One region of the Salinivibrio sp. MA440 genome, then DNA from elsewhere that is predicted to be linked to it. Evidence: predicted binding sites of a transcription regulator. Region 1 holds the regulator's gene; the other holds the start of a gene.
The links. The regulator MetJ, encoded in region 1, represses methionine synthesis genes. The targets are predictions, from matches to a motif close to TTAGACNTNTANANGTCTAA.
Positions count from the first base shown of each region.

Region 2: the regulator MetJ is predicted to act here: its motif matches at 5,502-5,521, upstream of metK (methionine adenosyltransferase).

Region 1 is NZ_MUFI01000012.1:48,151-64,149, forward strand. Features, by position in the region: gene BZG80_RS05775 (ferredoxin--NADP reductase) at 1-454, opposite strand, end outside; gene BZG80_RS05780 (helix-turn-helix transcriptional regulator) at 464-1,084, opposite strand; gene glpX (class II fructose-bisphosphatase) at 1,219-2,226, opposite strand; gene zapB (cell division protein ZapB) at 2,515-2,757, shown strand; gene rraA (ribonuclease E activity regulator RraA) at 2,808-3,329, opposite strand; gene BZG80_RS05800 (1,4-dihydroxy-2-naphthoate polyprenyltransferase) at 3,449-4,354, opposite strand; gene hslU (HslU--HslV peptidase ATPase subunit) at 4,518-5,849, opposite strand; gene hslV (ATP-dependent protease subunit HslV) at 5,852-6,388, opposite strand; gene BZG80_RS05815 (SPOR domain-containing protein) at 6,495-7,052, opposite strand; gene cytR (DNA-binding transcriptional regulator CytR) at 7,124-8,152, opposite strand; gene priA (primosomal protein N') at 8,304-10,502, opposite strand; gene rpmE (50S ribosomal protein L31) at 10,723-10,938, shown strand; gene BZG80_RS05835 (malic enzyme-like NAD(P)-binding protein) at 11,194-12,438, shown strand; gene metJ (met regulon transcriptional regulator MetJ) at 12,522-12,839, opposite strand; gene metB (cystathionine gamma-synthase) at 13,026-14,186, shown strand; gene BZG80_RS05850 (bifunctional aspartate kinase/homoserine dehydrogenase II) at 14,262-15,999, shown strand, end outside.
Region 2 is NZ_MUFI01000035.1:7,523-23,521, forward strand. Features, by position in the region: gene BZG80_RS11325 (type IV pilus twitching motility protein PilT) at 1-844, shown strand, start outside; gene ruvX (Holliday junction resolvase RuvX) at 789-1,235, opposite strand; gene BZG80_RS11335 (YqgE/AlgH family protein) at 1,232-1,798, opposite strand; gene gshB (glutathione synthase) at 1,887-2,831, opposite strand; gene rsmE (16S rRNA (uracil(1498)-N(3))-methyltransferase) at 2,849-3,580, opposite strand; gene BZG80_RS11350 (SprT family zinc-dependent metalloprotease) at 3,700-4,203, opposite strand; gene metK (methionine adenosyltransferase) at 4,276-5,430, opposite strand; gene BZG80_RS11360 (LysR family transcriptional regulator) at 5,609-6,529, opposite strand; gene BZG80_RS11365 (ligand-gated channel protein) at 6,698-8,653, shown strand; gene epd (erythrose-4-phosphate dehydrogenase) at 8,850-9,857, shown strand; gene BZG80_RS11375 (phosphoglycerate kinase) at 9,926-11,092, shown strand; gene fbaA (class II fructose-bisphosphate aldolase) at 11,247-12,323, shown strand; gene mscS (small-conductance mechanosensitive channel MscS) at 12,492-13,349, shown strand; gene BZG80_RS11390 (LysE/ArgO family amino acid transporter) at 13,410-14,000, opposite strand; gene BZG80_RS11395 (oxidative stress defense protein) at 14,304-15,002, shown strand; gene BZG80_RS11400 (alanine/glycine:cation symporter family protein) at 15,095-15,999, opposite strand, start outside.

The sequences.
Region 1 (15,999 bases):
GATAGGTTAAATCGGCAGCAAAACGTACCGCATGGACCAAGATAATTTTGCGAAAACGCGACCAGACATCGCCTTGCTCCATCAGCGAAATATAAGGGCCGATGGCTGTTCCCGTGGCAAACATCCAAAGGTGTTGACCTTGTGGTACTTCATCTAGGGTAAAGTAGCCGGCTGGATCTTGGGTAATCATCACGTTATCACCCGGCTCGAGCGCGTGAAGGCGTGGTGACATCAGGCCGTCAGCCACACGTGTCGCATACACTTCTAAGTATTTACTTTGTGGAGGATTCACAAACGAATAGGCGCGCTGGATCAGTTTGCCATCGATCTCCATCCCTAGCTTTGTGAATTGGCCTGCCGTAAAGGGGGCGACAGGGGCGGATAACACCAGGCTGAAGAGATCCTTCGTCCAATGTTGGTTCTCCACGACATCAGCCTTGATCCAAGTGGCCATATTACCTCCTCACGTTTTATCTCCAATGCGATAAGTGCAGCGATGCTGTCCTGAAACAATGTGTTCTTCACGTTCCACCCGATAGCGGTTGCCCAGTAAGTGTCGAAATAACTGGATTTCTGAGCGACATAGCGCAGGACAGGTTTTCGCTGCTTGACAGATAGGGCAGTGATGTTCAATCAACATATAGTCAGCGCCGTCTCGATGGAGCTCAGCCATATACCCCTCGCTCTCTCTAAGATACGCCAAGGTTTGCAATTTAGCCTCTAAATTATCGCAATCTTTGAGCGCATCTTGGTATTGGGCGAAGGTGGCAGCTTCACGTTGGGCGATCACTTTTGCGACCCCTTGGTCGCCAAAAACCTCTTGCACCGAATCGATCAAGGTGACGGATAAATCATGATGACTATCCGCAAACCGTCGGTGTCCGGTGGCGGTTAAAGACCAGTGGCGTGTAGGCCGGCCAACTTTGGCGCGGATATCTTCAAAATCCACCAAGCCATCACGCTCAAGGCTTTGTAAATGCTGACGCACGCCCATGGTGGTCATATTCAGGTTATCCGCTAAGACTTTTGCACTGACACGGCCTTCGCGCTTTATGGTGTCTAAAATGCGGTCAGTGGATTTCATCGTCCGGACCTCGATTACCCCAATTGCAAATGTGCGAACGCATACTCACAATTAAATAAAGTAAAGTATTTATAAAAGGGTAATCGAAATCAATGGATTTGACCAGTCAGAGGCTACACTCATCAATGTGAAGATTATAAGATGTGCGGTTTGATCGCTTCATCTTTACGGCTTAAATAGTGGGTCGAGCGAATACGGCGAATGGTCCGACATTGACCACGTACCACCAGGGTTTCTGTCGTGGCCAGATCGCCCTGTCGGCTGATCCCATCAAGTAGGTCGCCTTTGGTGATGCCGGTCGCGGCGAAGACAACATTATCGCTACTGGCCATCTGTGACAGCGTGAGGACTTGGCGGGCTTGAATCCCCATTTGTTGACACCGGGCCAGCTCTTGCTCTCCGTAAATACGATTCTCTGGGGTGTCACCTTTCACATCGTGTCGAGGGAGCAAACGGCCTTGCATGTCCCCGCCTAGTGCACGGATCACGGCCGCAGAGACGACCCCCTCTGGCGCACCGCCGATCCCAACCATAACATCCACTTCACTTTCTGGCATGCAGGTTAGAATAGAAGCAGCTACATCACCATCTGGAAAGGCGAATACTCGGATCCCTTGCGCTTGCATACTGGCAATAATGGCATCATGACGAGGTTTTGCTAAGGTGGCGACGACGAGGGTGTCGAGGGTTTTTCCGAGCGCAATGGCGACATTCTTGAGATTTTCAAGCAGGGGCTTATTGAGGTCAATCATACCTTTGGCGCCAGGCCCCACCACTAATTTTTCCATGTACATATCTGGCGCTTTTAAAAAGCTACCCTTTTCTCCAGCGGCCAGCACTGCCAAGGCATTGGCCTGACCCATTGCTGTCATGCGTGTGCCTTCAATCGGATCAACGGCAATATCAACCGCTTCACCGCCCAAGCCGACTTGCTCGCCAATATATAGCATGGGGGCATCGTCGATTTCCCCTTCACCGATGACGACTTCACCGTCAATCTCGGTCAGATTTAGCAAGGTACGCATTACCTCAACCGCTGCGCCATCGGCTGCGTTTTTGTCCCCTCTTCCCAACCACTTATAACCCGCGAGAGCGGCGCCTTCGGTGACGCGAGAAAAAGCCAATGCGAGATCACGTTTCATGAGTACTCCGGAATGTCAGCCACATTAAGACAGGCGTTAGCCTAATTTGCGCGCAGTTTACCAGAAATAGAAAACGTTTGCGTGACGAGTGCGGCGGTGATTTTTATCTTCGCCGTGCGATAGTTGGCGAAGTCGCTGCATTTTTGCGCACTTGTCCATGCATAGGTAGTGAGAATAGTGGCAGTCTGACACCACCTGAGTACAATAAAGTCGGGGTGCACACCTGTTGCACGGGTTACTGCCGGATAAGCAGTAACGGGATCAATCGTCAGAAATAAGGTGGCCTTGATGTCATTGGAAGTATTAGAACAACTCGAAGCTAAAGTACAAATGGCGGTGGATACGATTTCGCTGCTACAAATGGAAATCGAAGAGCTCAAAGAAAAGAACGGGTCGCTGGAGCAAGATGCAGTGGCTGAAAAAGAAAGCCGTGAGCAATTAGCGCAAGAAAACGCCAAGTTAAAAGAAGAGCAAGAAGCTTGGCAGAATCGTATCCGCAGCTTACTCGGTAAGATCGAGAGCGTTGAATAAACCAAAAACAGAGCCGATGGGCTCTGTTTTTTATCGGTCAACTGACGCCACTAATCCTCGTCGAGATCATCGTCTTCTTCGTCGACTTCGGTGATGCTGAGCGGATCCGGCGATAAGATGACGCCAGTGGTGTCCGCATAGACATGGTCATCCGGCAAAAAGGTGACGCCGCCAAAGTTCACGGGGATGTCGGTTTCACCGGTGCCTTGTTCATCAGCGCCCACAGGGATAGAGGCCAAGGCCTGGATACCTATGTCGATTTCATCGATAGTATCCACGTCGCGCACGCAGCCATAGACAATCATGCCAGCCCAGTCGTTATCTGCCGCGAGCTGTGCAATCTCGCCATCAATTAATGCGCGACGTAACGAGCCACCGCCATCGATCAACATAATCCGCTGCTCGCCGTCTTGCTCGGCCATCTCGCGAATTAAGCCTGTATCTTCGAAGCATTTTACCGTGGTAATTTGGCCACCAAACGAGCTGCGGCCCCCATAAGAGCTAAACATTGGCTCCACGACATCCACTTGGTCGGGGTACATGTCGCATAGTTCCGAGGTATTGTATTCCATAGTCTAACTTCTTGTTGAGGCAGAAAAAGGCTGACAAGCTTGCGCTGCCAACATGGCAAGTCCAAGTATAACGGGGCAAAAAGGGTTTGCAATGACAAAGCGGCTAATCTGTGTCTTTATTAGACTAACAGCATCCCAGTCATAAATAGCCCATTAGTCACTAAGGCGCAGCGCACCATGTTGCCCATCATTGGCCGAAGCGCGTTCGCATTCGCTGTTTGATACACTTCGCGTCCGTGGCGAACCAATAAGGGCACACTCGCCAAGAACAACCATCCCAGCCAAGCTTGTAAGGTCAACGCGGCAAATAATGAGTAACAAACAATCGCACCGGCAAGTAGGATGACATGGTACTGGCGGCCTCGCTCGGGACCCAAGCGCACGACCAGGGTGTGTTTGCCACAAGCACGATCATTATCAATGTCTCGTAAGTTGTTGATGTTGAGCACGCCGACAGCCAGCAATCCGCATGCTGTCGCAGGCAAGATCACTAGCGAGTCAATCTGTCCAACTTGCAAATAGTAGGTCCCGGCGACGCCTAACCAACCAAAAAACATCAGCACCGATAAATCACCTAGGCCTCGATAGCCGTAAGGTTTATTGCCGACGGTATAGGTGATCGAAGCGACGATGGCCATCAGGCCGAGCAATAAAAAGCTAATAATATCGGTGGGCTGCTGACAGGCAATCGCGATCAGTCCGCCGCCACTTAACACGGTGAGGGCAATATTGAAGGCCAGAGCGCGGCGCATGGTGGCGAGGCTCACTTTGCCCGATTGGATGGCACGCATCGGACCTAAACGGGTCATGTTGTCCGTGCCTTTTATCGCATCCCCGTAGTCATTAGCAAGATTAGAGAGGATTTGTAAGAATAAAGCGGTGATCAGCGCCATGACACTGATAGACCAAGAGAGGTTGCCTTGCGCTGCGGCGACCGCACTCCCTGATAAAATGGATGTCACGGCCAAAGGCAGCGTTTTGGGTCGCGCAGCATCAAGCCAAATAGCGAGCGTAGGGTGCAGCATAGCGATCCTCGAGACGAAAAAACGATGTCACTATTATTACGCAAGCAGCACAAGGAGTAACGAGTTCGCGACCGAAATCCGGCTTCCTATTGCGCCAGCTCAAGTTTTGATGCAAAAAAGGGCAGCGTTTGCTGCCCTAAGTTCGATAGTTGACGTGTCGTGACTACAGGATAAACCGACTTAAGTCTTCGTCATCTACCAGCTCTTCGAGGTGGCTACGGACGTATTCTGCGTCAACCACAACCTGTTGACCGGCGCGTTCACTGGCTTCGTATGAGACATCTTCCATCAGTCGCTCCATCAAGGTATGCAGACGACGCGCACCGATGTTTTCGGTTTTCTCATTGACTCGCCACGCCGCGGAAGCCAGCTCATCAATACCGCTTGGCTCAAAGCTCAAGTCAATCTCCTCGGTTTTGAGTAGTGCCGAGTATTGCTGGGTCAGTGAGGCGTTCGGCTCGGTAAGAATCCGTTTGAAGTCATTGGTTGACAATGCTTCTAGCTCGACGCGGATCGGGAGACGGCCTTGTAGTTCCGGGATCAAATCTGACGGACGTGAGACCTGAAATGCACCAGAGGCAATAAACAGGATATGATCGGTTTTGATCATGCCATGCTTGGTTGAGACCGTACTGCCTTCAACTAACGGTAAGAGATCACGCTGTACCCCTTCACGTGATACATCGCCACCACTGGTGTTACCCGACTTACAAATCTTATCGATTTCATCCACGAACACGATGCCATTGTTTTCCACCATGTGGATGGCTTGCTCTTTGATTTCTTCTTGATTGACCAGCTTAGCCGCTTCTTCTTCGGTCAGCGCCTTCATTGCGTCTTTGATTTTCATCTTACGCTTTTTAGTGCTGTTGCCGGCAAGGTTTTGGAACATCCCTTGCAGCTGATTGGTCATTTCTTCCATGCCCGGTGGTGACATGATTTCTACGCCCATTTGCGGCGCCGCAACATCGACTTCCACTTCTTTGTCGTCAAGTTTACCTTCGCGTAATTTTTTACGGAAGCTTTGGCGTGTTGACGAATCTTCTTGGGTCGCTTCGTTTTGGCCCCATGCATCACGCGCTGGAGGCAGTAAGATGTCGAGGATACGATCTTCCGCTTGTTCTTCGGCGCGGAATTTGACTTTTTCCATCGCCTGCTGCTGGGTCAGATTCATCGCCACATCCGCGAGATCACGAATAATGGTCTCGACTTCTTTACCCACATAGCCGACTTCGGTGAATTTGGTCGCTTCTACCTTGATAAAAGGCGCATTAGCTAATCGCGCAAGACGACGTGCAATTTCGGTTTTACCGACACCGGTGGGGCCAATCATCAAGATGTTTTTCGGGGTCACTTCCGCACGCAAGTCTTCTGGCAGTTGCATACGGCGCCAGCGGTTTCGCAGTGCGATCGCCACCGCACGTTTGGCATTGTCTTGACCAATAATATGGCGGTCAAGTTCGTGCACGATTTCGCGTGGAGTCATTTCAGACATCACTAATCCTGTTTATTACTCTCGAGTTCTTCAACCGTGTGTTGTTGGTTTGTAAACACACATATATCACCGGCGATGGTTAGCGCTTTCTCTGCAATCTCGCGGGCGTCTAACTCGGTGTTTTCTAACATGGCAACGGCGGCGGCTTGCGCATAGTTACCGCCTGAGCCAATAGCAATCAGATCGCGCTCGGGCTCAACCACATCACCATTACCGGTAATGATTAAGGAAGCGGTTTCATCCGCGACAGCCAGTAGGGCTTCAAGGCGACGCAGCGCGCGATCGGTTCGCCATTCTTTGGCAAGCTCAACGGCTGCTTTGGTTAGGTGCCCTTGGTGGAGCTCAAGCTTACGCTCAAAGCGCTCAAATAAGGTAAAGGCATCTGCGGTACCGCCAGCAAAACCAGCGAGCACTTGGCCGTTATACAAGCGACGAACTTTTCGTGCATTACCTTTCATGACGGTATTGCCGAGCGATACTTGACCATCGCCAGCAATAACCACTTTACCTTCGCGACGGACGGAGACGATTGTAGTCACGGGAACCTCTTTGTTTGTGTCTGGTGCACCAGATGGGTGATTAATCTAGATGGTTGGGTTTTGACGCTGACTTTTCAAGGGGAGAGCGCAATACTTTCCCCGTTCGCTATTCCCAATACCAAATAGCACAAGGTTCGACACCGGCGCGACGCAGCATATTGCGATCTTTCTCTGCTTGGCGCTTGCGCGGGTAAGGGCCAAGCACCACACGATACCAAGTGCCTTTCTCACCAGGGCTTACCTTGATTTGGCTTTCTAGCCCTTGAAACGCAATGATCGCTTTACGTTCATTAGCCTGCCCTTGGCTGCGGTAAGCACCGCATTGCATGAGGTAAGGACGGGTCGATTGTGGCAGCGCTTTTGCTTTCACTTCTACTTCCTTGCCTTCCAGCTCTTCGATGTAGCTCCATTTTTCTTTGGGCTTTTTCGGTAGACTTTCTACCTGGCTTTGCGTGGCCGGTTGCGTGTGAGACACGGGGGGAGAAGGGGGTGTCGGTGCATCGGTTTTGCTCAACCAATACAGGCCATAAGCAAACGCACCCACTAAGACGACAGCAAGCAGCGCCCATTTAAATGGGAATCCAGCCCGCGTCTTGGTCGGTTGGCGGCGAGTATTTTTTTTACGCGGCGCTTTGCCACGTTTAACGTAATCACGAGTTGCCACAGCAAATAATCAAATTAAGAAGCCAGTAAAGGGCTCATATTACTGGCTTGAGCCCGTGCTGACTAGTCTTACTACCGAGACGGAGGGGCGACACTCTCACGGATCACCAGCTTGGCGTCCAAAAGGCGGGAGCCGGGGGTCACTTCTCGTCCTTGTAACGTGTTTAGCAGCATCAACATGGCTTGGCGGCCAATGTCATAGCGAGGCTGCGAAACGGTCGTGAGTGGTGGATCGCAATACTCGGCGAATTGGATATCATCAAAACCAACAATGGAGATATCTTGCGGGACCCGCATGCCTAAACGTTTCGCTTGTTGCATCGCGCCGACGGCCATGACATCGCAGTGACAGAATACCGCAGTGGGTGGCTCAGGCAGTGAGAGCAAGTTGGTGATGGCACGCGCTCCGGAGGCAAAACTAAAGTCACCGACGACGCTATACGCTGGATTGATGGTGATCCCCGCTCGATGTAACGCTTGCTGATACCCTTGTGAGCGGAACTGCGTTAATGCTGTCTCCGGTACGCCGGTAATGTTAGCAATCCGAGTATGGCCGACTTGGGTGAGATAATTAACCGCTTCAAAGGCAGCGGTAAGGTTATCGATATGAACCGTCGGTAATTCCAGATCGGGCGCATATTCACAGGCCATGACCAGTGGCGGTAAGTTTTTTTGCTCAGGCTTGCTGACATCAAAAGGGACGTCGGAGCCAAGCAGCAGCATGCCATCCGCTTGTTTAGTAAACACCAGATTGACGAATGAATTTTCACGGTGGTGTTGCTGGGCACTGTCACCCAGTAGAACTAGGTAGCCATGTTCCATGGCGGCTTCTTCAATGCCGCGAATAATCTCACTAAAGTAGGGATCACAAATGTCCGGTACAATAGCGACGATGGTTTTTGATTCATTGCGACGCAAGTTACGCGCAAGTGAATTAGGGGAATAACCAGCTTCAACCACAGCATGTTCAACTTTTTTACGCGTGCTGGCTGACACCTTCTCTGGGTTCATCAGCGCGCGCGATACCGTTGCTGTGGATACACCGGCAATGTGGGCAACGTCCTTCATTGTCGCCATAATGACAGTCCTCTTGTTATCTATATTGTGAGATCAAACAGTTATTAGCTCATCTGACCTGTTTTCTTAGCCAATTGCGGCCCTATTTTACCTATGCTTGTCCAATTTAAATACGGACAAGCTAACACTTATTGCAATGAAAGTGTGACTTGTGTCGACTTACGGCAAGGGAGTATTAAGAAAGGTCTTGCGGCTCGACATCTAAAGACCAACGTACTTTGCGCGAAAGGGGTAATTGATGGACTGCAGGAAGAGCCACCATTAGCCACTGCTGCATCACTTTTCGACTTGGGGCTTGGATTAATAATTGCCAGCGATAACGGCCCGCGCGTTTGGCCATCGCTGCGGGCATAGGGCCCATGATATGGCTTTCATCGTGTTGAATGGGGGAGGCAGCGAGCGTTTGACGTACTTGTTGTAAAAACTGCTGCACACTGTTTTCTTCATGGCCTTCGGCGCGAAATAAACTTAAGAACGTATAGGGCGGAAGCCAAGCTTGGCGGCGTTCAGTGAGCGCCGACTCCGCAAAGGCTTGATAGCCTTTGTGCACCAGCGATTGGATCAGGCTATGCTCGGGATGGTGCGTTTGTAATAGCACCGTCCCTGGCTTGCTGGCGCGACCGGCGCGGCCGGCGACTTGCACCATCAGTTGCGCCAACCGTTCAGGCGCGCGAAAGTCATTACTAAACAAGGCACCGTCGACATCAACTAACGCCACTAGGGTGACATTGGGAAAATGATGGCCCTTAGCGAGCATTTGTGTGCCCAGTAGGATCTGATATTCGCCCTTTTCTATGCCATTAAGGTAGGTTTCCAAGCTGCCCTTACGGCGGGTATTGTCGCGATCAATACGCACGGTTTTATACTCAGGAAAGAGCCCGCCCAACTGGCCTTCAAGCTGCTCGGTGCCCACGCCGACACTGATTAACTGGGTGGAGCCACAATCGTGACACTGGTGCGGAACGGGTTTTTGGTGGCCACAATGATGACAACGCAATTCTTGCTGTTGCTGGTGAAGGGTGTAGTAAGCATCACAACGTTGACAATTCGCGAGCCAGCCACACTCGTGGCACATCATGGCGGGCGCATAGCCACGGCGATTTAAAAACAACATGACCTGATTGCCTTGTTGTAGGTGCTGGCGCATTTCGGCGATCAACGGCGCGGATAATCCAGCGTCGAGGTAATGGCCCTTAATATCGAGTATTCCCTGACGTGCGGTCACCGCATTACCTGGACGCTGAGTCAGCTTGAGGTACTGATATTTACCGGTTTTTGCGTTATGCAAGCTTTCCAAAGAAGGGGTGGCAGAACCGAGTATCACCGGCACTTTTTCTTCATGACCACGCATAACCGCTAAGTCTCGGGCATGATAACGAAAGCTATCTTGCTGTTTATACGAGGGGTCATGCTCTTCGTCAATAATGATGATGCCTAAATTAGCCATCGGCGTGAACAGGGCAGACCGTGTACCAATGACGATTGCTGCTTGATTCTCGCGCGCGGCTAACCAGGCTTTTAGTCGATCGTTATCATTTAAGCCTGAATGCATCACGGTTACCGGGACATGAAAGCGGCGCTCAAACCGGCGAATGGTTTGTGGGGTGAGGCCGATTTCTGGTACCAAAATTAAGGCTTGTTCACCGCGAGCAAGCACAGGTTCGAGCACGTTTAGGTAGACCTCTGTCTTCCCTGAACCGGTGATCCCCTCGAGTAAAGCACAAGCAAAGCCGTCATTGGCATTGATGGTGGCAACCGCCATCGCCTGTTCATGGTTGAGTGCCGGTTTGTCTTCGGTGACGGCAAAATGCGGTTGCCAGGCTTGAGCGTTTAGCGGTGGTGTGTAGGGGGCTATCCAACCTTTTTCGGCCACGGTTTTTAGCACCGGTGCGCCGATGTCTTGTTCGATCAAGTCGGCATGGGTGGCAGGGCCGTGTGTGAGCAACTGCAACACCCGAGCTTGTTTAGGGGCACGGCTCAGGCCCGAGAGGGGTTGGTTTTGTCCTGACTCGGTAATTTGCCACCATTTTTGCTGTTGTAATGCCGCAGGGCGTCCTTTTCGAAGCAGGGTTGGCATCACAGCGCCCATCGCATCCCCTAGCGGATGATGATAAAAGCGGCTTGCCCAGTGGAGTAAATGATAGACGCCGGGCGTCCAAACCGGTTGGGTATCCAATACGGCATCGAGCACCTTGAGTTGGCTCGCGTCCACACTGGCGGTTGCGGATAAGCCGGTGACAATGCCAACCTTGTGCTGGCGGCCAAAGGGCACTTTTACCCGCCCACCGATGATGGGGTGTTGATTCTCACCGATTCGGTAATCAAAAGTTTTCGCTAACGGGACCGGTAGGGCCACCTGAGCAAACTGTTCCATCACAACATCTTATTGACCAGAAGGGGGCTCAGTGTAACGGTTCGCCTTCGGTTGGCAAAGCCTTGTTGTACGGTGACGCGGCGTGGTGATTGCACAAAAAAGTTGCGAAACCGAGGGGGCTTGATTAGAATTGCGCGCCTTAGAAAATATTTGTTAACGACGTGTGGTGCCCGGCTTAGGATCGGGAGAGCGACACGGCCTTTAAAATGAGGTTATCCCTATGAAAGCTGGTATCCATCCAGAGTACAAAGCCGTCACAGCAAAATGCTCTTGCGGTAACGAATTTGCGTTCAGCACAACCCTAGGTAAAAACATCAACCTAGACGTGTGTGACAAATGTCACCCATTCTACACCGGTAAGCAGCGTATCCTTGATGCTGGTGGCCGTGTTGATCGCTTTAAGAAACGTTTCGGTGCCCTTAGCAGCAAAAAATAAGCAGCTATTGACCGAATATAGAGAAGGGACGCATCAGCGTCCCTTTTTTTGATCGCATCGTCCTAGTATTCGGACAACAGGTCCGAGCATCATCGCGAATACGGCGTTAGTACTGGTGGACGTTTCCCCGCTGCGTTACCATCTTTACCCTTATACAAACCTTTCCTGTGTGGTTTGTAGAGTGTCTGGCTAATATCGGTCATCCTTCCCTGCCGGTATTGGTTACCCCTTCACGATAATAACTAGGAAAACGACATGTCGGACGATAAACGCCAGCAAGCGCTGGATTATCATGCATACCCTACACCCGGAAAAATCTCTGTCGAACTCAGTAAGCCTGCTGATTCAGCGGCGGATCTTGCTCTCGCCTACAGCCCAGGCGTTGCTGAACCTGTGCGTGAAATAGCCCAAGATGCGGATGCCGTATATCGCTATACCGGTAAAGGCAATATGGTTGCGGTGATCTCAAACGGCACCGCGATTTTGGGGTTAGGGAATTTAGGGCCGATGGCGTCAAAGCCTGTCATGGAAGGCAAAGCGTTATTGTTCAAGCGTTTTGCCGGCTTGGACTCGATCGACATTGAAGTTAAACACCGCACCATCGATGAGTTTGTTGATACCGTAGCCAATATTGCTGACACCTTTGGCGGTATCAACCTTGAAGATATCAAAGCCCCAGATTGTTTTGAGATCGAAAAGCAGCTGATTGAACGCTGTGAAGTGCCTGTCTTCCATGATGATCAACATGGTACCGCGATTGTCACTGCTGCGGGGATGCTTAACGCGCTCGAGTTGCAAGGCAAAGATATTGGTGAAGCCACCATCGTGTGTCTCGGTGCGGGTGCCGCTGCGGTGGCCTGTATGGAGCTATTGATTAAATGTGGCGCCCAGCGCGAAAAGATTTACATGCTGGATCGCAAAGGGGTGATTCACACCCGTCGTGAAGACATTAACAAGTATAAGCAGCTGTTTGCCAATAACACGGATAAGCGTACCCTCGAAGATGTGATTGAAGGTGCGGATCTCTTTGTTGGCGTATCAGGCCCGGATTTGCTCTCGCCTGAGGCATTAAAACTGATGGCGGATAAGCCTGTCGTGTTTGCCTGCTCAAACCCAGATCCTGAAATTAACCCAGAGGTTGCGCACCAAGTCCGGGATGATCTGATCATTGGAACGGGGCGTTCGGATTACCCGAATCAGGTGAATAACGTCTTGTGTTTCCCGTTTATTTTCCGGGGAGCATTAGATGTGCGTGCCAGTGAGATTAATGATGCGATGAAGTTGGCCGCCGTTGAAGCGATTCGTGGTTTGGCGAAAGAGCCTGTACCACAATCGGTCTTAGATGCCGCGGGCTTGTCTTCACTCAGTTTTGGCCCGGATTACATCATTCCCAAGCCGATGGATGCCCGTTTACTGCCCAAGGTAGCACGTGCCGTGGCGCTTGCGGCCGTCGAAACCGGCGTAGCCCGTATTGAGATGCCAGACAACTATATGTTGTAAAGAAAACATGCTGTAAAGAAAACATGTTGTAATTAGAAAACAGTGTCTTACCATAAAAAAACCGCCGATGGCGGTTTTTTTGTTTAGTATTCACTGTCGTCAAACTCAATACCCAACTCTTCCATGATCCGACGTGCCTCGGCAGGAATGCTATCGGGTTTATCCTTACGGATGTCGTCATCGGTTGGCAGAGGCTGCCCGGTATAGGCATGTAAAAATGCCTCACACAATAGCTCACTGTTGGTCGCATGACGCAGGTTATGAACCTGACGGCGAGTGCGCTCATCAGTAAGAATTTTTAATACTTTAAGTGGGATAGAGACGGTGATCTTCTTTACCTGCTCTTTCTTTTTACCATGTTCGGCATACGGATTAATGTAATCGCCGTTCCACTGCGCCATGTCTCACCTATCTTGATTATGGAATACCCAGAATGATGCTGCGGAGATTTTAGCTATATTAACCGCCACATGCAAAGGTGTTTAGACGTCTAGAAGTGTTGACGTCCCAAAAGCGCAGAGGTAAAGTAGTATGATGACGACTGGATCACGTAAACCGTGCCAGCGCAACAAGAGCAAGGATGAACCATGACAGGTAAAAAAACCGACACCATTGCCGTTCGAACAGGAATTGGCACTGACACGCAACATCATGCGGTTGTGCCGCCTTTGTATTTATCAACCAACTATCGTTTTCCTGCTTTTGGCGACGTTCCCACTTATGATTATGCCCGTGGGGGCAATCCAACTCGAGCTCAGTTAGAGCAAGCGTTAACGGAACTGGAGGGCGGAGCCGGTGCCGTGGTGACCAACTGTGGGATGGCAGCCATTAACTTGGTGTTGTCTTTACTGGATGCAGGGGATCATATTGTTGCACCGCACGACTGTTATGGTGGTACCTATCGCTTGTTAGAGTCACGCGCCAAGCAAGGGATTTGGCAGGTCAGTTTTGTCGATCAATCTGATCACCAGGCGTTAACCGCTGCGCTGGTAAAACAGCCGAAACTGGTGTTAGTTGAAACACCCTCTAATCCGCTATTGCGTGTGGTCGATATTGCTAAAATCTGCCAACAGGCCCACCAAGTGGGGGCATGGGTGGTGGTCGATAACACCTTTTTATCGCCAGCACTCCAACAGCCGTTTTCACTGGGTGCGGACATCATCGTGCATTCCACTACTAAATTTATTAATGGTCACTCTGATATTGTCGGTGGCGCTGTAGTGGCGAAGACGCCTGAATTGGCTGCAACATTAGCGTGGTGGGGCAACTGCTTGGGCGCAACAGGCAACGCCTTTGACAGTTATATGACATTGCGAGGGTTGCGTACTTTGGGCGCTCGGGTTAAACAACATCAACAAAATACGCAAGCGGTATTAGCCTATTTGCAAACAGTCCCTGCGGTGCGGCAACTCTATTATCCCGGTTTGGCGACACATCCAGGCCATGACATTGCCGCCCGTCAGCAGTTTGGATTTGGTAGTATGCTCAGCCTCGAGCTGGACACGGACTCCGCTGGGATCGCACGTTTTATTGAAGGCTTATCCTTATTTGCGCTTGCCGAGTCGCTGGGCGGGGTAGAAAGTCTGGTCACGCATCCAGGATCAATGACCCATCGTGCGATGAGTGATGACGCGCAAGCCGAGGCTGGCATTACCCCAACGTTGCTGCGTTTTTCTATTGGACTAGAAGACGCAGAAGACTTAGTGGCCGATTTGGCGCATGCCTTCGCCCATTTAGCTAACCAGTAAAACCGATTGCTATAGGTGTTGCTGTCATAGCACGCCGCTTTATTGATATTTATTGAGACCAAGAGAGACCTCGCCATGCACGCGCAACCGATGGACACCGCCCCCGAATCACAACGCCAATTGCATAAATTTGGTGGCAGCAGTTTAGCGAGCCCAGATTGTTATCGCCGTGTGGTCGATGTGCTGACGGGGCATGCAAAGGCGCACGACTTAATTGTGGTCTCTGCGGCGGGGAAAACGACCAATCAGCTCATTGCTTGGCTCGCTCAACTGGGCAAAGATGGCCGGTTGGCGCATGAGACCTTGCAAGGCGTCCGTGCCTTTCAGCAAGACTTGATTGAAAATCTGATCAACGGTGATCACAAACAACAGTTGGTTGATGCCTTATCTGCTGACATCGCGACGATCGCGTCGCTCGGGGAGACAGCGCTGAGCGACAGCGTACAAGCCGATGTGCAAGGGTTCGGAGAGGTTTGGTCGGCGCGTTTATTAGCCGCGCTGCTTAATCAGCAGTGTCGTCAGGCGGTGATGTTGGACTCGCGCCACTGTTTACGCGCGGAACGTGCGGCTCAACCCGAGGTCGATCGCGGCGCATCATGGCCACTATTACGGCAGCAACTTTCTCAGCACACGCAATCTCACGTCGTGATTACGGGATTTATGGCGCAAAATCAAGCTGGGGAAACCGTGCTTTTGGGGCGTAATGGGTCAGATTATTCGGCCACGGTACTCGGTGCGTTAGCGGGGGTCCGCCGCGTGACTATATGGAGTGATGTTGCCGGTGTATACAGTGCGGATCCACGCCACGTCGAGAATGCTTGCTTGTTACCCTTAATCCGATTGGATGAAGCAGGCGAATTGGCACGCTTGGCGGCGCCCGTGCTTCATAGCCGTACTTTACAGCCAGTGGCGCAAAGTGCGACCGATCTGACCTTACGTTGTACCCAGGCCCCCGATAGTGGCTCGACCCATATAGAGCGTGTACTGGCTACCGGACGCGGGGCAAAAATCATTACATCTTTGGATGATGTGTGCCTATTGCAGTTTGATGTCGCCCGCGGGCAAGATTTTCAGGCAATTAAACAAGAGTTGAGCCGCATCCTCTCTCAGCTGAAAGTGCAACCACTGGCGACGGATTATCAAGATGATCAGTATCGTATCTTGCTGGCCTTTACGGCGGAGGTCGTGGCCTCGGTCATGGCCCAGATCCAGGATGCCGGGCCATCCGCGGAGTTGAAGCTGCGCGAAGGGTTTAACATGGTTGCTGCCGTCGGAGCCGGCGTGGTCAATAATCCCGTGCACTGTCATGGTTTTTATCAGCAGCTGAAGTCACAGCCTGTAGAGTTTATCAGTGAATCTGCATCTGGACTGAGCATGGTGGCGATTTTGCGTCAAGTGCATACGCCTGCCCTTGTGGCCAGCTTGCATGATGCGCTGTTCCAAGCCCAACGTCGCATTGGCTTGGTGTTGGTAGGAAAAGGAAACATTGGCGCGCGTTGGCTCAGCTTGTTTGCCGAGCAAAAATCGCACCTCGAAAAGCGTCATGGCAAGGAGGTGTCGCTGATTTCTGTGGTAGATAGTCGTAATCAATGGTTAGATTTTGCTGGCATCGATCCAATGCAGATCAGGGATGACTTTGATGACAATGGCACGCCATACTTTGATGATGAATGGTTAACACGCTTATTGAATCATCCTTATGATGATGTGGTGATTTTGGATGTCACTGCCAATACCTCACTGGCAGCTCTCTATCCGCGTCTCGCCGAGCATGGTTTTCATTTAATCTCCGCCAACAAAGAAGCCGGCGCGG
Region 2 (15,999 bases), on a different contig from region 1:
CGAATGGGAGGTGGATTTTTCGTTTGAGCTGGCCTCGGTTGGCCGGTTTCGGGTGAACGCTTTTCATCAGCAACATGGGTGCGCGGCGGTGTTTCGGGTTATCCCAGAGGCGCTGCCAACCTTAGAAGTGTTAAACGCGCCTTCTGTCTTAACAGAGCTCGCGTCGCTCACTCAGGGGCTGGTACTCGTGACTGGGCCGACGGGATCGGGCAAATCAACGACGTTGGCAGCGATGGTTGATCATATTAATCGTCATCAACAAAAGCATATTCTTACTATTGAAGATCCGATCGAGTTCATTCACTCGCCGCAACAAAGCTTAGTGAATCAGCGGGAAGTGAATCGTGATACGCAATCCTTTCAGCAGGCGCTGCGTTCGGCCTTACGGGAGGATCCAGATGTGATTCTGGTCGGCGAGCTACGAGACTTAGAGACGATAAGCTTAGCATTGACGGCCGCAGAAACTGGCCATTTAGTCTTTGCCACGTTACATACCGCGAGTGCGGCGAAAAGCGTTGACCGGATTATCGATGTGTTTCCAGGGAGTGATAAGCCCTTGGTTCGCTCTATGTTGTCTGCCTCTTTGCAGGCGGTAGTATCGCAGCAGCTCGTCAAAAACACTCAGGGCCGACGGGTCGCTGCGTATGAAATTATGAAAGCCACCCCTGCGATTGCTAACCTTATCCGTGAAGACAAGGTGGCGCAGATGACCTCCATGATGCAAACAGGCGTCGCCCAGGGGATGCAAACTATGGAGCAGGCGATAACACGGCTGACCGACCAAGGGGTTATTCCGAGGCGTGAAACGGCTCAGCATATTGGCGCTCAAACCAGCTTTCAATAATCACAACGGCTGACTGGGCGTCAACAGCTCCCTTACCTAAGGCTTTGTAGCCGCCTTGTTCAAAAAGTGCTGCGCGGGCTTCGCGTGTTGATAGGCGCTCATCATGTAACGAGACCGGAAAACCAAAGCGCCCATGTAAGCGATTGGCAAATTTTTTCGCTCTGGGTGTAATGGTATCGAGAGGTTCACCTTGTAAATCTAATGGCAGCCCAACCACTAAATAATCAGGTTGCCATTCTTTTAATAGGGCATCAATGTCATCCCAGTTAGGAATACCATCGCGCGCTTTCAAAGCGCATAAAGGGCGAGCGGTGCCGGTTAACGACTGACCGATGGCAACGCCAATGCTTTTTACCCCGTAATCAAAACCCATCACGGTTTGTGCGTTCATGCGTGTCCTACTTGTGAAGAAAGGTTGGCGGCGTCAATGCCGAGTTGGTCGAGCGCTTTTTGCCAACGTTGGTGAACAGGGGTATCAAAAATTACGCTGGGATCGGCCTCCAGTGTGAGCCAACTATTTTCGGCTAACTCTTGTTCAAGCTGTCCGGCCTCCCAGCCTGCATAACCCAAGGCCACCAAAAATTGCTCTGGCTGTTGCTCGGTCCCGAGAATCGATAAGATATCTTTTGAGGTGGTCACGGCTAATTGATCCGATACGGGCACACTGGTGCCATACGAACAATTGGCCGGATGCAGCACAAATCCTCGATCTTCAGACACCGGCCCGCCAAATAAAACGGATTGGGTCAGACTTTCGGTTGTTTTGGAAAGCGGCACGTCGCGCTCTACCTCTATTTGGTCCAGCATTTTACCCACGGACAAGTTAATAGGGTGATTGATCATTAACCCCATGGCACCGTCATGATTATGCTCACACACGTAGATAACACCCTGTTGAAAACGGCTATCGGCCATGCTCGGCATTGCGATTAAAAAATGATTTTTCAGATCCATATCGCCGTCTCCTGTTCGTACGCTTACGTTGAGTATGCGCAAAAAATGTGTATTTAGACAATCATAGAGGCGCAATGCGCCTCATTTTTTATTGGCAGCGTTGGGCGATCGCTTCCATCAGGATGTCGCCTACGGAAATATCATACGCGGCGTCAATTTCACGAATACAGGTCGGACTGGTGACATTGATTTCTGTGAGCTTATCGCCGATCACATCGAGTCCAACGAAGATCAGCCCTTTTTCTTTCAATGTTGGTGCGATTGCACGTGCAATTGCCCAATCCGTCTCCGATAAAGGACGTGCTTCACCACGGCCACCGGCGGCGAGATTACCGCGCGTTTCACCTTTTGCTGGAATACGGGCCAGACAGTAGGGCACCGGTTCGCCGTCAACAATTAAGATGCGCTTATCACCATTGCTGATGTCAGGGACGAAGGTTTGTGCCATGCAAAAACGTTGGCCATGCTCAGTAAGGGTCTCAATGATCACACCAATATTCGGATCACCTTGTTTAACCCGGAAAATAGAGGCGCCCCCCATGCCATCGAGCGGCTTCAAAATAACATCACCGTGCTGGGCTTGGAATGCACGAATCTCGTCGGCACGTCGTGTCACCAAGGTGGTGGGTGTGTGTTCAGGGAACCAAGCGGTATAGAGTTTCTCGTTACAGTCACGGAGGCTTTGCGGTTTGTTCACAATTAAAACACCGGCTTCTTCTGCGCGCTCTAGCATGTAGGTCGCATAGATATACTCGGTATCAAAGGGGGGATCTTTTCGCATCAAGATCGCATCAAACGCGCGCAGCGGTAGGGTTTGTGTTTGGTGCACTTGATACCAATTGTTAGGATCATCCATGACACTCACTGTTTGGGTGCGAGCACTCGGTTCACCCTGCAGCATCGACATATCATTCATCGAAATAGTATGTATTTCCCAGCCGCGTTGTTGTGCCGCCAACATCATGGCAAACGTGGAGTCTTTTTTTACACTGATGGCCTCAATGGGATCCATCACTACACCTATTTTCATCATGTCTCTCCTGTTTGCCGTTAACCCAGGTCGCCAAAACGGACTTGTAGCGCGGTAATGGCTGTCAGCGCTGCCGTTTCTGTGCGTAAGACCCGAGGGCCCAATAAAATTTCTTCAAAACCACGATCACGTGTCATCGCTATTTCTTCTTCTGACAATCCGCCTTCTGGCCCAATCAGCAAACGTAGCTTAGAAGGGGCTTGAGGAAGTGTATTGAGGGAATACGGTGCGCGAGGATGAAGGTTGAGTTTCAGTCCATCAAATGCCTGTTGGCACCAAGTGTCTAGGTTGATCACGGGATTCACGGTGGGGACGATATTGCGCCCACTTTGTTCGCAGGCGCCAATGGCTATTTTTTGCCATTGTTGGCGTTTTTTCTCCAGTCGATCAGCATTGATCTTGACCCCACATCGCGCCGATAAAAGTGGCGTAATGGTATTTACCCCTAACTCAACCGATTTTTGTACGGTAAATTCCATTTTCTCACCACGAGAAATAACCTGTCCCAGTTCAAAATCTAGTGGCGATTCAACACCGACCTCTTCGCGGGCTGAGATGGTTGCGGTGACGTGTTTCTTACTGATTTGTGTCAAGGTCGCTGGAAATTGCGCCCCAGAACCATCAAAAAGCAGAATTGGTTGCTCTGCTTGCATTCTTAATACGCGGCCTAGATGATTTGCCGCTTCATCGCTTAAGGTCACCGTACCTTGAGATGGTAAAGGCGCCGGGTGATAAATTCGAGGAATTCGCATGGTGTTCGCTTTCCATTATCAATCAGCCTCCAGTGTAACATGGCTACCGGTGGCAATAGGTGATGTGTTAATCGGGAACGTGTCAATAATATGGGGACGGTGAACGGAAAAGCAAATAGCTAATGTTTTTCGCTGACCGGCGTCAGTATCTGTTGGCACTGTTTGCACCGATAGGTTGCCTGGCCGCGCAGAACTTTATGATGACGGCGTATCGTTAAGGCCACTGGCCCACAACGGCATTGGTACGAGAAGGTTTTCCCTTGCACCGCTGTGATATCAAGCTGGTGGGTCGTGTTTGCTGGAACATGAAACAAGTTAGTCATTAGGTCGCGCCATTCCGGACCATGAGGTTTGACACGCCCATGCAGCGCGAACGTGACTAAATGACAGACTTCATGCGGGATCACCTCATGAAAAAAAGCGTCGGCGTGTTGCTGGAGCAATACCGGATTAAACCGTAATCGCCATTCTGTCGGATGCGCGGTGCCTGCGGCGCGCCCTCGTAACGTAAAGCCAATTGTTGGATAAACCAGTTGGCGATCTAGTTGCCGATTGGCACGATCAATACAGGCGTGAACCTGGTCGGTGACCGATTGTATCAAGGTGTTAGACAGAGAAGGCATAGGTGTCGACTCACACTGCGATCAAAAAAGGGAAGCGAACGCTTCCCTTTGTAAAAAGCGAATCAGGCCAGATTAACCAAGCTTGGCAAATTCACGCAATAGGTCTGCTTTGTCGGTTTTCTCCCATGGGAAAATTTCACGACCAAAATGGCCATACGCAGCAGTTTGCTTATAAATAGGTTGCAGTAAGTCGAGCATTTCTTGTAGGCCATACGGACGTAGATCGAAGTGCTCACGAACAGCTTTAATAATCACCTCTGGCGCCACTTTTTCAGTGCCAAAGGTTTCGACCATGATAGACGTTGGCTCGGCCACACCAATGGCGTACGACAATTGAATCTCACAGCGGTCAGCAAGGCCAGCTGCGACGATGTTTTTCGCTACATAACGTGCGGCGTAGGCGGCAGAACGATCCACTTTTGATGGATCTTTGCCTGAGAATGCCCCGCCACCGTGACGGGCTGCGCCACCGTAGGTATCCACGATAATTTTACGGCCGGTTAAACCACAGTCTCCCATCGGGCCACCAATCACAAAGCGACCCGTTGGATTAATAAAGAATTTAGTCTCTTTGGTGAGCCATTCTGCAGGCAGAACCGGTTTGATAATTTCTTCCATGACCGCTTCGCGGAGATCGTCGGTTGAAATGCTGTCGCAATGCTGTGTTGACAGCACCACGGCGTCAATGCCCGCAATCTTGCCGTTGTCGTAGGCGAAAGTGACCTGGCTTTTTGCATCAGGACGTAGCCAATCTAAGGTGCCATCTTTACGCACTTGCGCTTGGCGCTCAACCAAACGGTGTGAGTAAGTAATAGGGGCTGGCATCAGTACATTGGTTTCATTGGTGGCAAAACCAAACATAATCCCTTGATCGCCGGCACCTTGATCTTTGGGATCAGCGCGGTCAACGCCTTGGTTTATATCAGGCGATTGCTTGCCAATGGTGTTCAATACTGCACAAGAATTGGCATCAAAACCCATATCGGAATGGACGTAACCAATATCGCGTACCGTTTGGCGAGTGAGCTCTTCAATATCAACCCAGGCTGAGGTCGTCACTTCCCCGCCTACCATGACCATTCCGGTCTTCACATAGGTTTCGCAGGCAACGCGCGCTTTGGGATCTTGCTCAAGAATGGCATCCAAGACCGCATCAGAAATCTGATCGGCGATTTTATCAGGATGGCCTTCAGAGACGGACTCTGAGGTAAACAGGTGCTTAGCCATGTGACACTCTCATTGGTTATCAAGAATACCGACGATACGTAGCGAGTTGTCTCGCCGATCATCTCAGATGTTTTAACTTCTAGACGTCTATTTTATTCGCAAATACGATAAACGCAAGTCAGTTAATGCATCAGGGGGCCTCTCTAGGTATAGCAAAGGCGAGCCGTATCGTATTGTTCTAGGTGACGGCTTGAGGCGAACTTGCGGGTTGCCAGTCGGTTGGAGCCGCTTCTTGCAGCCAATGTTTGAGTGACTCGACACGCAGAGGAAGGCGGCCAGCACTGCAATAAAGATGTAATGGAACCGGCGCTGAGTGCCATTGCGCTAAACACCGTATAATTTTATCAGGGTGGTGTTTCTGATAGCCAGCTGCACTCCAAGTCGGCAGAAGCCCGACACCTTGTCCATTTGCAATCGCATCTAACTGGATCGCTATCATGTCGCAATTGAAACGGCTAGGCATGGCGCTTAAATGATAGGTGTTATCGTGATTATGGAGCGTCAACCCTTGCCGCCGAAGGGCAAAAACATCCAGCCATGGATGGCCGTCCAAAGCGCTTGGATGCATAAAAGGGCCGTGTTGTGCCACGTAGTGTGGTGCAGCATAAATACCATATTGCCAAGTGCCTAGCTTATGAGCTCGACAGTTCATCGGCAGTATCATATCGCCCGCCCAAATAATCAGATCCGCAGACTGGATACGCGCTGGGCTGACGTCACTCGTTAATGTAATGGAAACCTTGGGGTGTTGCGCTAAAAAGGCATTTATCGATGGCCCTGCCCATCCACGCATCATGCCTGGGTGGCAAATCACGTCAATTGGCCCTTGAAGGTGATTATTTAACCCTTGGATCGCTTCTTCACTTTCCTCGACCAAATCGAGCATTTGTTGGCAGTAACGGGAGAATATCTCGCCTGCTTTGGTTAACACTAGCCGGTTTCCTTGCCGTTGTGTCAGTGACTGCCCCATATCTGTCTCGAGCTGCGCTAAACGACGACTGAGAGTTGATTTGGGCTGTCCCAGTGCTTTCGCGGCCGCCGTTAGGCTTTGATGTTGGCATAAAGCAACAAATGCACGAATAGAGGAGAAGTCCTGCATAATCGTCCTTTTTGATTCCGTTGAAAGTCCACACCTGTCGTTTGGTGACTATGACGTCGTTCTATCACTGGAACGAAGTGTTCCTGTTTTGCCACTAGTTGCCTTGACTTAGATGTGAATAATTATCAGTTAATAAACGATAATCATTATCACAGAATGGAGTTGATTATGTCCAGTTGTCTTCGTCCCTGCGTAGTTGGGATGGTATTAGCCGGTATCCCCTTAAGTGCCATTCATGCGGCTGAAGCGGTCGATCAAAATACTGAAACCATGGTCATCACGGCCTCAGGATTTGAGCAAGCCACAGCAAAGGCGCCAGCAAGTATCAGTGTGATTAGCCGTGACCAACTAGAAGGTCGTTATTATCGAGATGTCACGGATGCCTTAAAACGCATTCCTGGCGTGGTCGTGACAGGCGGTGGCGATACCACGGATATAAGCATTCGCGGTATGGGGTCAAAATATACCCTGATGCTGGTGGATGGAAAGCGTACCACCAGTCGTGAAACACGCCCAAATAGCGACGGACCCGGCATTGAGCAAGGTTGGCTGCCGCCTTTGCAAGCGATTGAGCGTATTGAGGTGATTCGCGGGCCGATGTCGACATTGTATGGCTCTGATGCCATTGGTGGGGTGATTAACATTATTACGCGTCGTAACCAGCAAGAGTGGCACGGTAATGTGCAGCTGAGTACGTTATTACAAGAAAAACGCGCATCAGGCGATGAACAAAGTGCCAACTTTTACCTTTCTGGCGCCCTAAGCGATAAGCTGGGTATGAAGGTATCGGGCCAAACGGTTCAACGTCAAGAAGACGACATTACTTTCGGTTACGAGGATAAATCTTTACGCAGCCTATCAACCTCGTTGACCTATGATGCCAGCGATTTTCAACAATGGACCCTGGACTTAGGCGCGAGCTCGCAAGAGCGCAATGGCCAAATGGGTAAAACCGTGCCGACCGAGGGTTGTCGAGGCGGTTGTGAAAACAGCAATAATGAATATCGGCGACAATCGGTAGCGCTCGGCCATGAAGGGCATTGGACGTGGGGCTGGTCAGACTCACACCTACAGCACGAGCAAAGCCGCAATAAAAGTCGTGAGATGACGATTAACAACACCGAGTTTAAAACCCGTCTGATCCGTGATTTTGACACACACACTTTGACGGTTGGCGGCTCGGTGACCCATGCCGAACTGGAAGACTTTTCCTCTAATCAAGCATCGAGCCAAACTGAAATTGACAATACTCAGGCCGCCTTGTTTGTGGAGGATGAATGGCGAGTGATTGACCCATTTAGCGTGACGCTAGGCCTACGTGTTGATCATGATGAAAACTATGATTATCACGCCAGTCCACGCCTGTATGGTGTTTATCAGCTCACCGATAGCTGGATAGTGAAGGGTGGGGTCGCGACCGGATTCCGTTCACCACAACTGCGAGAAATTGCGCCGAATTGGGCGCAAGTGAGTCGTGGCGGTAATATCTATGGTAACGCCGACCTGGAACCTGAAACGTCTGTGAACTCAGAAGTGAGTATTAACTATCAAGGCGACACCGGAGTCAGTGGCTCGTTAACAGTATTCCATAATGACTTTAAAGATAAGATCACCCGTGTGACCTGCCCGGCTTCCGTGTGTACCGACGGTCCCAATCGGTTTGGCTCAGATCCAACTTATCGAATCAATGTTGATGAAGCCGTTACCCAAGGCATAGAGGCCAATGTATCTGCTCCCGTGACTGACACCATTGATATCAGCGCCAGTTATACCTACACCGATTCGGAGCAGAAGACCGGTGCGTATAAAGGTCAACCTCTGAATCAAATTCCTCAGCAGCTCGCGTATGGCGAAGTAAACTGGCAAGCCACCGAGCGGTTGAGCCCTTGGGTCAGCGCGACCTACCGTGGCGAAGAAATGGATCCTGTTGAAGGTCCATCCTCTCGAAGCAATATAGAGCCGAGCTACACCTTGGTGGACGCTGGGATGAACTATCAGCTCAGCGACGCCATTGAGCTTCAAGGTGCGGTTTATAATCTATTAGACAAAGAACGTGATTATGAGGATTACGGCTATATCAGTGATGAGCGCCGATATTGGTTAGGCATGAATATCAGCTTCTAAGTCACAATAAAGGATGGTCTTGCTGCATCGATTGCAGCCGCCATCACACTGCCACGCCCGTCTCGGACTTTCACCGGACGGGCGTTTTTTTTACTACGCTTTGTTCTCAACTCGCGTGAGAAGACTCACACAATACGTGCGTCTTTTACGTGCTTGAGATACACTGTGTACCATCGTCAAACAAGCACCGATGGACATGGCACTCAGAGTCGCAATTAATGGATTTGGCCGCATAGGGCGCAGCGTATTGCGTGCCCTGTACGAGAGCGGTAAGCACGATCGCATTCAAGTGGTGGCGATTAATGAACTCGCCGAGCCGGAAGCGATGGCGCATCTGCTCCAGTATGACTCGAGCCACGGTCGATTCGGTTGGCCTGTTTCTTACAATCAAGAACATTTGTTTGTCGCCACCGACAGCATTCGCCTTCTTCACTTACCGGAATTACAACTGTTACCTTGGCGTGATCTTGATGTCGATATTGTCTTAGACTGTACGGGTAAATTTGGTACCCGTGAAGACGGCGAAGCACACATTGCCGCTGGCGCTAAAAAAGTCTTGTTTTCACACCCTGCGAGCCAAGATGTCGACCGAACCGTGATATATGGCGTCAATCACGAGGCATTGACGACAGACGATCGTATTGTCTCCAATGGCTCTTGTACCACAAACTGCATTGTGCCGGTGATTAAAGCGCTGGATGAGCACTTTGGTATTGAGTCTGGCACCATCACCACCATTCACTCTTCAATGAATGATCAGCAGGTGATCGATGCCTACCATTCCGATCTTCGTCGCACACGCACGGCTAGCCAGTCTATCATTCCTGTCGATACCAAATTACATGTTGGGATCGGTAGGATTTTTCCGAAATTTTCTGACAAGTTCGAAGCGATTTCTGTGCGTGTGCCGACGATAAACGTGACAGCTATGGATTTAAGTGTCACTGTACGTACTAAAGTGAAAGTTAATGACGTAAATCAAGCTCTGCAAACCGCATCTCGATGTACATTAGACGGTATACTGGATTATACCGAAGCGCCCTTGGTGTCGATAGACTTCAACCACGACTCACACAGTGCCATTGTCGATGGGTCGCAAACGCGGGTGAGTAATCATCAGCTGATAAAAACGTTGGTTTGGTGCGACAACGAGTGGGGCTTTGCCAACCGAATGTTGGATACCACCTTGGCGATGGCGCAATGAGCGCGTTAACGCAAGGGGGTCGCCCTGATTAAGTCAGTTTCAATTTGCAACCTTATAGAGAGGACCCTATGTCTGTAATTAAGATGACCGACTTAGATCTTGCCGGAAAGCGTGTCTTTATCCGTGCGGATCTGAACGTGCCGGTAAAAGACGGTAAAGTTACCTCTGACGCACGTATTTTGGCGTCATTGCCTACCATCAAACACTGCTTAGAAGCCGGTGCGAAAGTGATGGTGACCTCTCACTTGGGGCGTCCTGAAGAAGGACAACCTGAAGACCAATACTCACTGCAACCTGTCGTGAACTATCTTGACGACGCGCTAGACTGCAACGTTAGCCTGGCTAAAGATTACTTAGACGGTCTTGAACTGAACGCCGGTGAGCTCGTCGTGCTAGAAAACGTTCGCTTTAATAAAGGCGAGAAGAAGAACGACGAAGCACTGTCTAAAAAGTACGCCGCACTGTGCGATATTTTTGTGATGGACGCCTTTGGTACTGCGCACCGCGCGCAAGCATCAACCCATGGTGTGGGCACGCATGCACCGATCGCATGTGCCGGACCATTACTGGCGAACGAACTAGACGCGCTTGGTAAAGCAATGGATAACCCTGCTCGCCCAATGGTGGCGATTGTGGGTGGATCAAAAGTGTCGACCAAACTGACCGTTTTGAAATCACTGTCTACCGTTGCAGACCAACTGGTTGTCGGTGGTGGTATTGCCAACACCTTTATTGCAGCGGACGGCCACAATGTGGGCAAATCGCTTTATGAAGCAGATTTGGTGGATACGGCGAAATCTTTGATGGAAGAGTGCCATATCCCTGTTGCGACCGACGTTGCGTGTGCCAAAGCGTTTGATGAAAATGCAGAGGCTGAAATCAAGCGTGTTGAAGACGTGCAAGACGATGACATGATCTTCGACTTAGGGCCAGAATCTACCCAAGCACTGGCTGACATCTTGAAAAATGCCAAAACCATTCTTTGGAATGGCCCAGTGGGTGTTTTCGAGTTTAAGAACTTCGAAGCAGGCACTGCAGGGATTTCAAAAGCAATCGCTGAGTCTGAAGGCTTCTCGGTTGCAGGCGGTGGTGATACCTTGGCTGCAATTGATAAATTTGGCATTAAAGCCGATGTGTCTTACATCTCAACCGGCGGCGGCGCCTTCCTTGAGTTTGTTGAAGGCAAACCACTTCCAGCGGTAGAAATGCTGGAAGCGCGTGCGAAAGACGCATAAATCCGACGATAAAACGGGAGTGATGTCTCCCGTTTTTGCTTTCGTTTGACTACAATAGGCCGAGTCGTAAACGATTGCACCGTATTGATAAGGGTGCCGATGCGCATCTTTACTCAGTTCAGCAAAGACAACCCGATTTAATAGGACAAGAGCCATGTCTAAAGTTTTTGATTTTGTAAAACCTGGCGTTATCTCTGGCGATGATGTTCAGAAAGTATTTGAAGTTGCTAAAGAGAACAAGTTCGCGTTGCCAGCGGTTAACGTTGTAAACACTGACTCTATCAATGCTGTAATGGAAGCTGCGGCGAAAGTAAAAGCGCCAGTGGTTATTCAATTCTCTAACGGTGGTGCAGGCTTCTTCCCAGGCAAAGGCCTGAAGCTAGACGGTCAAGAAGCGCAAATTAAAGGCGCTGTTGCCGGTGCGAAATACGTTCACGCGATGGCTGAAGTGTATGGTGTGCCAGTGATTATGCATACTGACCACGCAGCGAAAAAACTGCTACCGTGGATCGACGGTCTGCTTGATGCCGGTGAAGCTTTCTTTAAAGAACACGGCAAGCCACTGTTCTCTTCTCACATGATTGACCTGTCTGAAGAGTCACTGGAAGAGAACATGGAAATCTGTGCCGAATACCTGGCGCGCATGGACAAAATGGGCATGACGCTGGAAATCGAACTGGGCATTACTGGTGGTGAAGAAGACGGCGTGGATAACAGCGATGTTGATACCGCTGACCTTTACACCAAGCCAGAAGAAGTGGCGTACGCATACGAAAAACTGTCTGCTGTAAGCCCTCGCTTCACCATTGCCGCTTCATTCGGTAACGTTCACGGTGTTTATAAGCCAGGTAACGTGGTACTTAAGCCAGAAATCCTACGTGAATCACAAGCTTACTGCTCAGAGAAATTTGGTCTACCGACCAATGGCCTAAACTTCGTCTTCCATGGCGGTTCGGGCTCTTCAGAAGCGCAGATTCAAGAGTCTATTGGCTATGGCGTGATCAAAATGAACATCGATACCGATACCCAGTGGGCAACATGGGATGGTATCCGTCAGTATTATCAAGACAACGAAGGTTATCTGCAAAGCCAAATCGGTAACCCGAAAGGTGATGATCAGCCAAACAAAAAATTCTACGATCCACGCGTATGGTTGCGTAAAGGTCAAGAATCAATGGTTGCACGTCTTGAGCAAGCCTTTAAAGATCTTAACGCGGTTGACGTACTGTAAGTTACAGTACTGATAGCACAAGAAGACATGAGCCCGCCATATTTGGCGGGCTTTTTTTATATATGGTGATGCCGCGTTCACTGAACGAAGACGCGAAGATAGACAGCGGAGGGTAAAAGCCTGTTACTATTAGGTTATGATTTATTCCAATCATAGAGGGAAAAAGGAATGAGTGAAGAGAACACGGTGGTAGAAGGGGCGAAGTGGGCACAAACATGGCTCACCAACAACCAAGATTTATTGATTCAATATGGGGTCAATATTGTCTCAGCATTATTGATTTTAGTGATCGGTAACATGGTGGTAAAAGGGCTCGCCAATTCCATGGCGGGAGTGATGCGCAAGCGTAATATGGACAATGCGGTGGTTGAGTTCATCCATGGCTTGGTTCGATACTTGCTTTTTATCATCGTGCTGATTGCGGCACTCAGCCGTGTTGGCGTACAAACCGCTTCTGTGATTGCGATTCTTGGTGCTGCTGGTTTAGCCGTCGGTTTGGCCTTACAAGGATCGTTAGCTAACTTTGCCGCTGGCGTCTTGATTGTGATGTTTCGCCCCTTTAAATCAGGGGATTATGTCGAGCTGGCAGGTGTTGCAGGCTCTGTCGAGTCGATACAAATTTTCTCTACCGTGCTGACTACCCCTGACAACAAAATGGTGGTGGTGCCGAATGGTTCAGTGATCAGCAGCCCTATCACTAACTATTCTAAGCATGCGACACGTCGCATTGATTTAACCATTGGTGTGGCGTACAGCGCGGATTTGAAGAAAACCAAAGCGGTGTTAACCGATATTGTGACGCAGCATCCGCTTATTCTAAAAGATCCTGAGCCTAATGTGGCGGTGATGACATTGGCCGACTCATCGGTGAACTTCGTCGTTCGACCTTGGGTGAAAACAGAAGATTACTGGAGTGTGTATTTTGAGCTCCTGCCGACCATCAAAGAAGCGCTGGACGCAAACGGTATTGAAATCCCTTTCCCGCAAATGAGTGTTCATTTCGAGCGCGGTGAGAGCCAAGCGTAAGCAGTCTATTGGTTTTCACTGGTATGGGTGCGGTAAGTGTGCCGCATCCATTCCCATGGCTTAACTGGCGAGCAAGCGTGCATAAAGACCGAACGCCAGTTTGCCGGCAACAAAGATCATCATACTGGCCATTAACAGGTCGAGTAATCGACGTATCGATGGCGTCGACAGCCAAGGCGATAAGCGGGCAGCTCCTGCGGATAAGCCATAAAACCATAAACATGACCCCATCAGCGCGCCGATCGTAAAGGCAATTCGCTCATCGAATGCAAACTGGCCGCCAATCGCCCCTAACACCACCACGGTATCAAGGTAAACATGCGGGTTAAGCAAGGTCACCGCAAGCGCACCAATGATCACTGCTCGGCGCCCGCGGCTCATGCTCGGTACTGTTAAGTCGTCTTCCTGATGTTGCTGACGCGCACTTTGTATAAACTGCCACGCATACACACTGAGAAACGCGATGCCAGCGATAGTTATCGTATTCAGCAATAAAGGATAGCTCGCTAATAAAGCGCCTCCACCGAAGATACCTGTCGAGATCAAGACAATATCGCAGACAAAGCAAATGGATGCAGTGATCATATGGTGTTCACGGCTGATCCCTTGGTTAATCACATAGGCGTTTTGCGCGCCAATGGGGATAATCATGGTGAGACTTAATCCTAAGCCTTGAAGTGCGACTAAAAAACTGCTCACGGTCTATTCCTTTTATCTCGTGTCATTCCCCTCACTTTAAGCAGAGCGACCCGGAAAGGGAACCGAATTTTCTTCATCATGTAACGGATACGGGGGCAAGAAGAGAAATTGCCGATCACACACAGGTTTGTGCCGAGTCATAAATGGCGTTGATCGGGTTTTAACATAAACTTGACCTAAGCGAGGGAGTCTTTCGCTGATAAAAGAGTCTGACCTGTAACCTCATGATATTTTGAATCCATAAAAGGAGAGATGATGCGTAAGTTTAAAGCAATAATATGGCTCACCGGCGCGTTGGTTATTTCCCCGGCGGTGATGGCCAACATCGATTTTCCTCATTTAGAGATCACAGGTGTTGGGGAAATCACGGCAGCGCCTGATATGGCCAATATTGATGTTGGCGTGGTCACTGAGCGAAAAACCGCCAAAGCAGCAAAAAGCGCATCAGATAAAGCGGTTGCTGCTTTTATCGAACGGCTGGCAAAACAAGGTGTGAAACGTGATCAGATAGAGAGCGCCCATATCCAGCTATCTCCACGTTATCAACACACAAAAGACAAAGCGCCTGAACTGATAGGTTATCGTGCCGAACGACAGGTGACGGTGACGCTAAATCAGCTAGACAAATTGAATGCAGTGCTAGATGGTGCGTTGGGGGAGGGGATCAACCGTATCCGACAGGTACAGCTAACCAGTAGCGAACAGTTGGCGCTTAAAGACAAGGCGCGCGAGGCTGCTGTTAACGACGCAAAAGATAAAGCAGATGCCTTGGCTAAAAGCCTGGGGATGCGCATTGATGGCGTTTGGCAAGTGCGCTACCGCTCAAGTCATCCGCGCCCGGTGATGATGAACGCACAAATGCGTAGTGACAGTGCTGAAGTGGCAGCGACCTATCAGGATGCGACTATGCAGATACGCGATCAAGTCGATATTATTTTTCGTTTAGAAGACTAAGCCTGTAATACGTAATGCGCACGGCATTACCGCTATACCCATAAAAAAGGGCGCCCTCTAAGGCGCCCTGTATTTTATCGCTTTAGGATGGATTACGCGGTTGGATTAATCGGCTTTCCATCTGCATCTGTTGCTTGGCTGTCCTGAGTACCATTGCGACGCGCCAAGCGCTGCTCCCAGTAGTCAGCATTTGTGATCCCCAGTTTGACGGGATCAAAGGTGTAAGTTTCAACCCCTTGGGCTTGCTGCTCTTCATAGTCTTTCAACGCCTTCATCGCCGGTTTGGACATGAAGAAGATGATGATGATACCGACAATGTTGAGCCAAGCCATTAAGCCAACGCCAGCGTCACCAAATGCCCAAGCGAGGTTAGCACTACGAACACAACCATAGAATACCGCGGACATCAGCACCAGTTTCAGTACAAACATCATACCAGGCACTTTAAACGTGCGACGTAGGTACGCAATGTTGGTTTCCGCAATGTAGTAGTAGGCAAGAATGGTAGTAAAGGCGAAGAAGAAAAGTGCAAACGCGATAAAGGGTTTGCCCAGTCCAGGCATCGCCGCTTCAATGGCAAGCTGAGTAAACTCAGGGCTATTGGCTGCCACCGATGAGGCTAAGTTTTGTACGATAAAGGCGTCACCGGCACCGTGCACATTGTAAGCACCGGTAATGATGATCATAAATGCGGTGGCTGAACAGACCAATAGCGTATCAATATACACGGAGAACGACTGCACCAAACCTTGCTGAGCTGGGTGCTCAACGTTCGCAGCAGCGGCGGCATGAGGGCCTGTTCCCTGACCGGCTTCGTTAGAGTAAACCCCACGTTTCACCCCCCAACCGATTGCTGCGCCAGCACCGGCCATTGGTGTGAAGGCATCGCCAACAATCATGGCAAACACGGTAGGTACTTCGCTGATGTTGAGCAAAATGATGACGAAGGCGATAATAATGTACGCCAGCGCCATAAATGGCACGACGATCTGGGTAA